Regions from separate parts of the Mycobacterium sp. NPDC006124 genome, predicted to be linked through region 2. Evidence: predicted binding sites of a transcription regulator. Region 2 holds the regulator's gene; the other holds the start of a gene.
The links. The regulator LexA, encoded in region 2, represses DNA repair genes until DNA is damaged. The targets are predictions, from matches to a motif close to CGAACANNTGTTCG.

Region 1: a site for LexA is predicted at 2,361-2,374, ahead of ABZ195_RS10095 (HNH endonuclease signature motif containing protein). Genes of this name have one in related genera too.

The regions. Positions count from the first base shown of each region.
Region 1 is NZ_JBEXUA010000004.1:98,961-103,599, reverse strand. It holds gene ABZ195_RS10105 (MmpS family transport accessory protein) at 1-385, opposite strand, end outside; gene ABZ195_RS10100 (DUF732 domain-containing protein) at 630-974, shown strand; gene ABZ195_RS10095 (HNH endonuclease signature motif containing protein) at 996-2,357, opposite strand; gene ABZ195_RS10090 (hypothetical protein) at 2,638-2,913, opposite strand; gene ABZ195_RS10085 (cutinase family protein) at 3,129-3,917, shown strand; gene ABZ195_RS10080 (glycogen/starch/alpha-glucan phosphorylase) at 3,921-4,639, opposite strand, start outside.
Region 2 is NZ_JBEXUA010000001.1:641,588-646,226, reverse strand. It holds gene ABZ195_RS03070 (PhzF family phenazine biosynthesis protein) at 1-49, shown strand, start outside; gene nrdR (transcriptional regulator NrdR) at 54-515, opposite strand; gene ABZ195_RS03060 (LysM peptidoglycan-binding domain-containing protein) at 602-1,057, opposite strand; gene lexA (transcriptional repressor LexA) at 1,258-1,926, shown strand; gene ABZ195_RS03050 (hypothetical protein) at 1,934-3,934, opposite strand; gene ABZ195_RS03045 (acyl-CoA dehydrogenase family protein) at 4,085-4,639, opposite strand, start outside.

The DNA of each region.
Region 1 (4,639 bases), on a different contig from region 2:
TCGTGGTCCTCTCGTCCTTGACCTCGTCGTCGACGGTGATCCGGCACGTGATGGAGCTACCGTCGCCCTGAGCGACGACGTTCGGCAGGACCGACGGGGCGGTGGTGCTCAGCGTCAGCGACCACGGCAGAGAGGTGCCGTCGAGCCGGACCGGCTTGGAGTCCAGGTCGAGGTAGTTGATGTCGGCGTAGGTGCCGGTGCCGAAGATCTCGTACTTCACGACCTTCGGGTTGAAGGGCTCGGCGTCGTCGGCGAAGTTCTTCGGCGTGACGAGGATCGGGTTCATGCCGAAGAACGTGCGTACGCGGTGAACGGTGAATCCGGCGATCACGATCACGATGACGATCACGATCGGTATCCACGCTCGGCGCAAAACCTTGGTCATAACCCCTACTCGGAACATTCCTGAGATTGAAATGAGAGATTAGCCCATATAACTGTATGGTGTGGAATCACGGTGTGCGGTGATCACGCCGCACGAACGTGACCTCCCGCACAACCGCTTCACCGCGTGATCCAGACATTCCGGATCATGCTGATGCGCAGTACTTTAGAGATCGAACGATAGGGACCCGGCTATGAAGGCCTTGACGCGTACTGGACTGGTTTCCGCACTTGCGGCGTGCACGATGGTGATGGGCGCGGTGGCCCCGGCGAATGCCGATCCGGACACCGACTTCGCCAACGAATTGCACGTCTACGGGATCTACGGGCCCAAGGACTACAACGCCTGGATCGGCAAGATCGAGTGCAAGCGGCTGCGGACCGGGCTCGACGCCAACGCCAACGAAGCGGCGGTGTTCCTCAAGACCAACCTGCCGCGGGGGACCTCCGAGCAGGCGATCTACCAATTCCTGTCGGCCGGCATCAACTACTACTGCCCCGATCAGCGTCCCGTCGTGGACAGCCTCGCGGGCCAACCGCAGGCCTCACCGGCGCCGGTTGGCGCGCCGCTGCCCGCCGAGCAAGGCTGAGTTCAGCCCGCCCGGAGCGAATCACGCCGCGCTCTCGTCGTCAGGTGTGAGGAGTCGCTCGGGGTGGTGGAGGTAGTTGATTCGGGTTTGGCCGACGTCGAGTTGCGGGGGTGGGATCCACTGAACGACCCCGTCTTCTAGTTGAACGGTCCAGCCGGTTTCGGCGAGGCGGTTGTCCCCGCCGCAGGCCAGGGTGACGTCGTCGATGTCGGTCTGTCCGTTGTGGGCCCAGCCGGTCATGTGGTGGACCTGGGTGCCGTATCCGGGGACGGTGCAGCCGGGTTTGGTGCAGCCGCGATCGCGGGCGTGCAGGACGATTCGTTGGGCTGCCGAGGCCAACCTCTTCGTCCGACCGAGGTAGAGGGCTTGATTGGTGTGCTCGTCGAACACCGCCAGGTAGTGGTGGGCGTGGGATGCCATCCGGATCAGATCCGCCATGGGCAGCAGTGACCCACCCCCGGTGACCCCGGACCCGGCCCCGGATTCCAAATCCTGCAGGGTGGTGGACACGATGACGGTGACGGGTAACCCGTTGTGCTGACCGAGTTCCCCGGATGACAGAACAGAGCGTCCGATGGCGATGAGTGCGTCGTGGTTGCGTTGCCCGACGCTGCGGTCGTCGGTGTCGATTTGTTCTTGGGACGGGGTGCCGGAGGTGCGGGGTTCGTGATCGGCGGGGTTGCACATCCCCGGCGCCGCCAATTTCGCCAAGATCGGTTCGACGACCGCCCGGGCTTCGGGGCCGAGTAGCCCGGTGAGCCGGCTCATCCCGTCGGCCTGCTGCGGCCCCAATCGCAGGAATCGTTTCCGGGCGCGGTCGGAGTCGTCGGGTTCCGAACCGTCCTGGTCGATCGCGGTAGCAAGCTTGTCCGCAGCGCGGCGCAACTCCTCCGGACCGGTGGACGATCCGATCGTCACCAACGTCTTCTCCGAGAGGTCCCGCACCTCGGGATCCACCCAGGTCGGCAGCCGGTCCAGGAACCCCGTGATGACGGTGATGTGTTCGGGTCCCACCGCTCCGCGGGCTTGCGCGTGGGCGGTGGGTGCCAGCTTCGGGGCCAACGCCTCACCGTTGAGCGTGGTCCGCGGCCCAAGGTCTTCGGCCTCGGTGAGCCGGCGGCGGGCTTCGCGACCGGAGATCCGCAACCGTTGGGTCAACACCGACCCCAACGACTTCGCGCCCAGTTCCGTCGGGGAGGCTTCGCGTTGCAGCCGGGCGATCACCCGGTGCCCCACCACCGGCAGCTGCCAAGTCGCGGTCTCGAGTTCACCGAGCAGTTCGACTAATTCGCGGTGGGTGAACTGGTCGCAGTCCAGCTCGGCGAGGTCGGCGACGGCAGCCACCAACGAGGTAACCGCCGCGATGACCCGATCCGAACTCACACTCGAACATTAGTACGACCCACCGACATGGCATGAGCCCGAAATTGTTGTCACACAGGGTTGTTGATCAATTCTGGTCTGTGGATGATTCGCGCACGAAGGCCATCATTCTGGTAGTGGACAGGCGGTTCGGTGGACGCGAGTGAGGTGGTGAGCCATGTCCGTGCGACGCCATCGCGGTATGGCTGTCCGACAATGGGTCATGTTGCCGCTCAGCGCAATTCACTGGCCTAATGGGAAAGCGGAATGCTCCAACTGCGCCGACTCACGCTGGTTGCGTCTAGCCGCCGCCGGTGTTGATGTTCGACGACAGCGTGATGAACTGATCGTTCTTCCACACGCCCCATCGGCCACCCCACATGTGCGTCCACACGACGGGCTCGCCGTCCCAGAACTCGGCGGTCTTCGGCGGGGCGTTGGGGGGCGGTACCTCGCCGACCGACATGTCCGGCGGCGGGGGATCGGCGACGGCGACGGCCGCCCCCACGCCCAGCGCCGCCGTGGCCAACCCGGCCGCGACCGCAACGGCGGACAACGTGTTCTTCACTGAGGGCATCGGTGTGGCTCCTGATCGCGACGGGTCGAATACTTAGCAGGCATAACCACGTTACGTCATCACCAAACTCTCGGCGTGCCGACGCCGTGACGCAGTCGACACCGGGGTGACGCACATCACCTCCGAGGTCTGGTATCGACAGGCCCCGTCCGACGCTTGTAGCAGCCAGAAGCCACCTCTACCAGAGCGATGGCCGGCACGGACGGGACGAGCTCATGACCACACCACACCTGGCACGCACGGGGACCGCAGTTGCGCGCGCCGCGAAGAAGGCCGTCTTCGGCGCGCTGGCCGTGGGTGCGGTGACCGTCGGCTCCGTCGTCGGCCCCACCGCGACCGCCAACGCCGCCGACGACTCCTGTGCCGCCGTCGAGGTCGTCTTCGCCCGAGGCACCTTCGAGGGCCCCGGCGTCGGCGCCGTCGGACAGGCGTTCGTGGACTCGCTGACCGCACGTCTGCCCGGCAAGGCCGTCGACGTCTACGCCGTCAACTACCCGGCCTCGCTCGACTTCGGCCGCGCCGTCGACGGAATCGTCGACGCCAGCAACGAGATTCAGACGATCGCCAACCAGTGCCCGTCGACCAAGATCGTCCTGGGCGGATACTCCCAAGGCGCGGCGGTCGCCGGCTACACCACCTCCAGCGTCGTGCCCGCCGGCTTCACGCTGCCGGCCGGACTGACCGGCCCGATGCCCGCATCGGTCGCATCCCACGTCGCGGCCGTCGCCTTGTTCGGCACGCCGGACGACTGGTTCCTGGGCCTGGTGGACCACTCCGCCCCGCCGATCGCGATCGGCGACCAGTACACGGCCAAGACCATCCAGCTGTGCGCCACCGGTGACCCGGTGTGCTTCCCCGGCGGACTCGACCGCTCCGCCCACAGCTCCTACAAGTTCAACGGGATGGCCGACCAGGCCGCCGACTTCGTCGCTGCCCGCCTGGGCGCGCCGGCGCCGTCCGCGACGATCGTGCAGGCGGCCGGCGAGCCCACCCCCGGGAACTGACCGTCAGACCTCGACGGTCACCGGCCCCACGTTCCAGATCTCGTCGCAGTACTGCGCGATCGCCCGGTCCGAGGAGAACTTGCCGCTGCGCGCGGTGTTGAGGATGGACATGTGCGACCAGGCGTCGGGGTCCTGCCACGCCGCGGCCACCTGGTCCTGGCAGTCGACGTAAGCGGCGTAGTCGGCCAGCACCAGGAACGGGTCATCCTTGGTCAGGTTGTCCACCAGGGGCCGGAACACTTCGACGTCGCCATGGGAGAACTGCCCCGAGGAGATCAACCCGAGCACGGTCATGAGCTCGTCGTTGCCCTCGACGTAGGACATCGGGCGATACCCCTCGTGCTTGACCTTCTCGACCTCGTCCTCGGTCAGGCCGAAGAGGAAGAAGTTCTCCGGTCCGGCCTCCTGGCGGATCTCGACGTTGGCGCCGTCCAGCGTGCCGATGGTCAGGGCGCCGTTCATCATGAACTTCATGTTGCCCGTGCCGGAGGCCTCCTTGCCGGCCGTGGAGATCTGCTCGGACAGGTTGGCCGCCGGGTAGATGAGGTGGGCGTTCTGGACGTTGAAGTTGGGGACGAACACCACCTTCATGAACTTGTTGACGTCCGGGTCGTTGTTGACCGTCTCGCCAACGGCGTTGATCAGCTTGATGATTCGCTTGGCCATGAAGTACCCCGGGGCGGCCTTGCCGCCGAACACGTAGGCGCGCGGGGCGACCTCGA
Region 2 (4,639 bases):
GACGGTCGCCGGCCGGGTCGTCGACGACGGCGTACGCCGACTCGACTAGGACGTCAGGTCGACGCCACGCCCCGGTGGGCGCGCAGCGCCTCGATCTCGCGTTCGAAGTCTGCCGCCGACGAGAACGACCGGTAGACCGACGCGAAGCGCAAGTAGGCCACTTCGTCCAGGTCGCGAAGCGGGCCGAGAATGGCCAAACCCACCTCGTTGCTGGGGATCTCCGGCGAACCGGCGGCACGCACGGCATCCTCCACCTGCTGGGCCAACAGGTTCAGGGCGTCGTCGTCGACGTCGCGGCCCTGGCAGGCGCGTCGCACACCCTTGATGACCTTTTCGCGGCTGAACGGTTCGGTGACACCGCTGCGCTTGACGACCGCGAGGACGGCGGTCTCGACGGTGGTGAACCGACGGCCACACTCCGGGCAGGACCGGCGGCGTCGAATCGCCTGGCCCTCATCGGCTTCGCGCGAATCCACCACCCGCGAATCGGGATGACGGCAGAACGGACAGTGCATCTCCGCTCCTTCGCCGCACGAACCTACTCCGGTCGCATACGAGCCTACCGTTGCACGGCAGCGATATTGACGGCGCATGCCGGGGATCACCCAACCGGCGCGATGAGCGTCTGCCCGGCGTCGACCGCGGCCGTCTTCAACTCGTTGAGGTCGCGGATCTCGTCGACCACCGCACCCACCGAGGCGTCGGGGGCAATGCGCTGGGCCAGCTGCTCCAGCGATTCGCCGGCCTGGACCTGCACCACGGCGAGCCGCGGCGGGGTGGTGGCGGGCGACTCCGGGGCCGCCATCTCCGCAACGAGTCCGAGCCACACCGTGATGGCGGCCGCGACGAGTGCCAGCAACACGGTCGCCAGCGGGGTGACCTTCTTGCGGCGGTGGGACGCCCGTGACATCAGGACACCGGTGCCCCGGTAGTCGATGGGCGTACCCGCGGGCCGGTGCGGCTGCGGACCGCGCCGCGCACCAGGCGAGGTACGCCGCACCGGCCGCATGGGCCGCACGACGAGGTCGGTGGGGTCTTCTCGGGTGATGATCGTCATCTCGCGGGCCTTTCCAGTGGGTCTCGGTTCGCTCTTGTGTTCGAATGTTAATCGCTCAGGTGTTCGATGACTAGAACACGTGATCGAACTGTTGCAAACCGTAGCGGGACCCACCGACAAGTCCGCGCGTGACGACTGGAGCGCGACACGCGTCGAACACATGTTTGATTCCGTGCCGTGGGGCGACTACATTCGGCGCCATGAGCGACAGCAACGACACGGTTCTGACCGAACGTCAGCGCACCATCCTGGAGGTCATCCGCACGTCGGTGATGACCCGTGGATATCCGCCCAGCATCCGCGAGATCGGCGACGCCGTCGGTTTGACCTCGACGTCGTCGGTCGCCCACCAACTCCGCACGCTGGAGCGCAAGGGCTACCTACGTCGCGACGCGAACCGGCCCCGCGCCGTCGACGTCCGCGCGGTCGACGATCCGTCGCGGCAGCCTCCCGCCACGGTCACCACCGACGTCGCCGGGTCCGACGCACTGCCCGTACCGACGTTCGTGCCAGTCTTGGGCCGCATCGCGGCCGGCGGACCGATCCTGGCCGAGGAAGCCGTCGAAGACGTCTTCCCACTGCCGCGTGAACTCGTCGGCGAGGGTTCCTTGTTCCTGCTGAAGGTGGTCGGCGAATCGATGGTCGACGCAGCGATCTGCGATGGTGACTGGGTCGTGATCCGTCAGCAGAACGTCGCCGACAACGGCGACATCGTGGCGGCCATGATCGACGGCGAGGCCACCGTCAAGACCTTCAAACGCACGAGCGGCCAGGTGTGGTTGATGCCGCACAACCCGGCCTTCGACCCGATTCCCGGCAACGACGCAGCCATCCTCGGCAAGGTGGTCACCGTGATCCGCAAGGTCTAGCTCACCGCTAGCCCTTGGCGAAACCGTTCGTCAGCGCGAATTCCTCACTGGCGAACCATATCTCGGGTTCGACGTCGTCGTACCCGCCGCTGCCCGGTGTCCAATACAGGCCCGTCTTGGTATCGGCCTTGATCGGATACCCGGAGGGGGCGTCACGGTCACCTCGGGCGAGTCGCAGCGACGGCTCGGCCACCACCGGCTCCGCGAGGTGGATGGCCGCATGCCGACCGCTGGGCGGGCCACTGTCGAATTCCGGTTCGGGCTGCGCCTCATCGTCCACGACGGGCTCCTCGACGACGGGCTCGACCATGATGACGGGATCGGCGGTGGTGACGGAATCAGGCTCGTCCAGATCGGAGAACCACGGCGCCTCGGGTTCGTCCCCGGTCGTCGCGACGATCGGTGTCGGGGCGGTGTCGATGGCGTCCTGGTCGTCCGACAGATCGGCTACGAAGCCGTCGTGGGTCTCCCCGTCGGCCGTCGGGGAACCGTCCCCGTGCTCATCGGCGGGCATCGCCCAGCTGCTGCGTCGCCCCTCCGAGTCGGCGCCGTGCTCGCCCACGGGGATGGGTCCGGAGTGTTCCTCCAGGTAGTCGTCCTCGTCGTAATCGTCGTCGTAATCGTCGTCGAACTCGTCGCGCGAGGCGCGGTCATGGCGGCGGCGGTTCAGCAGCACGGCGGCCGCCACCACCCCGATCAGGATCAGCACCGGCACGATGCCCAGCAGCCACCACACGTTGGGCCGGAACCACCCGGACCCGCCGTCCGAGCTCGCGGCGGGGGCGGCCGACGCCTCCGGCGACGTGGCACCGGGCACCTCGAGCCCCTTGAGCTGAGACTGCAGGCTGGCCGGCTCGGTGGTGAACTCGTTGGTCGTCTTGTTCCACGAGACGGCACCGCCGCTGAACTTCTGGGTGACGACGTCGCCGTCGACGCTCTGGTCGGCCGTCGGAGCGCCCAGCTGCCCCGTGGCGCCACCGAGCTTCGTCCAGGCCGCGTTCATCGCCCCCCGCACGATCACCGCGCCGAAGTCGGGCGTCCAGAAGATCACCGGCTTGTCCGCGGCAGCGAAGCTGGCGACCTTGCTCATGGGCGCCAGACCACCGTCGGTTTCGTCGCCGGTGGGGAATCCGAGGTCACCCTCGGGCCCGCCCACGCTTTCGTACTTGGCCAGTACCTGTCCGGTCAGGACGTTGGCGCCCGTCGCGGGGCTGTAGTAGATCTTGCCGCCCGCGAAGTTCTGGCCGGCGCCGTCGGACCCGATGGCGTACTGGTCGCCGTCGGAGGCGCCCAGCGGCCCCAGCGGACCGCCCGCTGCCCTGCGCGCCGTGGCGATGGCCGTCGTCACGTCCCCGGGAATCTCCAGCCCGGCGAGTTGGTCGGCCAGCTCCGGCGGAACGGTGGTGAAGGCGTTGGTCTTGCGGTTCCAGGTGATCTGGCCGCCGGTGAAGGTTTGGCCAATCTCGTCGCCGCGGTAGGTCTCGTCGTCGGTGGGGACGCCGAGCACCCCGGCCGAACCGCCCAGCTTGTCCCACGCGGAGTTGACCGCGCCGCGCACCACGTGCGCACCCGTGTCGGGAGTCCAGAAGATCACCGGACGATCGGCCGCGCTGAAGGTCGTGTTCCGGCTTCCCGGTGCCTTGCCGTCCCCTTCGTCGATGGTCGGAAAGCCGAGGTCGCCGTCGGCCGGCCCGCCCAACGCCTGATACTCGTCGAGGATTGCGCCGGTCATGGCATGCGCACCGGTTTCAGGGGTGAAGAAGATCTTGCCGCCGGCGAAGTTCTGGCCGAAGCCGGCACCCGCCGGATACACGCCGCCGTCCTTGACGCCGAGGGGTCCGGTCGGACCCCCGCCGGCGTCCCAGGCCTGGGTGATCGCGGAGTCGGCGTCGCCCTCGGGCGTGGCCGCCGCGAGGGGTGCGACGAGCAGCACCGCACCCATCACCGCGACGACGACGACGCCTGCGCGTCCGATCGTCCTGCCGAGCCGGGTTCCAAGCCCCGTCATTGCGTGTCCTCCCCAACGAGTTGCGCCGGACTCCCGTGAGTTCCGCGTGCGTCAACTTTGCGTCAGCCGACGTCCATCTTGAGGGATATCCAACCCGTCGGGGCATGTGTCGCGCCAACGGGCCGGCCCAACACGGTGCAGGAAAGTGCGCTAGACACCCAGGCTGCGGCCGATGATCTCCTTCATGATCTCGGTGGTCCCGCCGTAGATCGTCTGAATGCGGGCGTCCAGGAAAGCCCTGGCCACGGGATATTCACGCATGTAGCCATAGCCGCCGTGCAGCTGCAGGCAGCGGTCGTTGAGCTTCACCTGAGCCTCCGTGGCGTACCACTTCGCCATCGCGGCCTGCTCGACGGTCAACTTCTCCTCGAGGTGCAGTCTCACGAACTCGTCGACCATCATCCGGACCACGGTGGCCTCGGTGGCCAGCTCCGCGAGGGTGAACCTGCTGTTTTGGAAGCTTCCGATGGGCTTGCCGAACGCCTTGCGGTCCTTGGCGTACTGCAGCGTCTGCTCGAGCACGGCCTCCATGCCGGCGGCGGCCATGACGGCGATGCTGATGCGCTCCTGGGGCAGGTTCTGCATCAGGTAGACGAATCCCGACCCCTCCTCGCCGAGCAGGTTCTCAGCCGGTACGTGCACGTCGGTGAAGGACAACTCCGCCGTGTCCTGCGCCTCGAGGCCGATCTTGTCGAGATGGCGCCC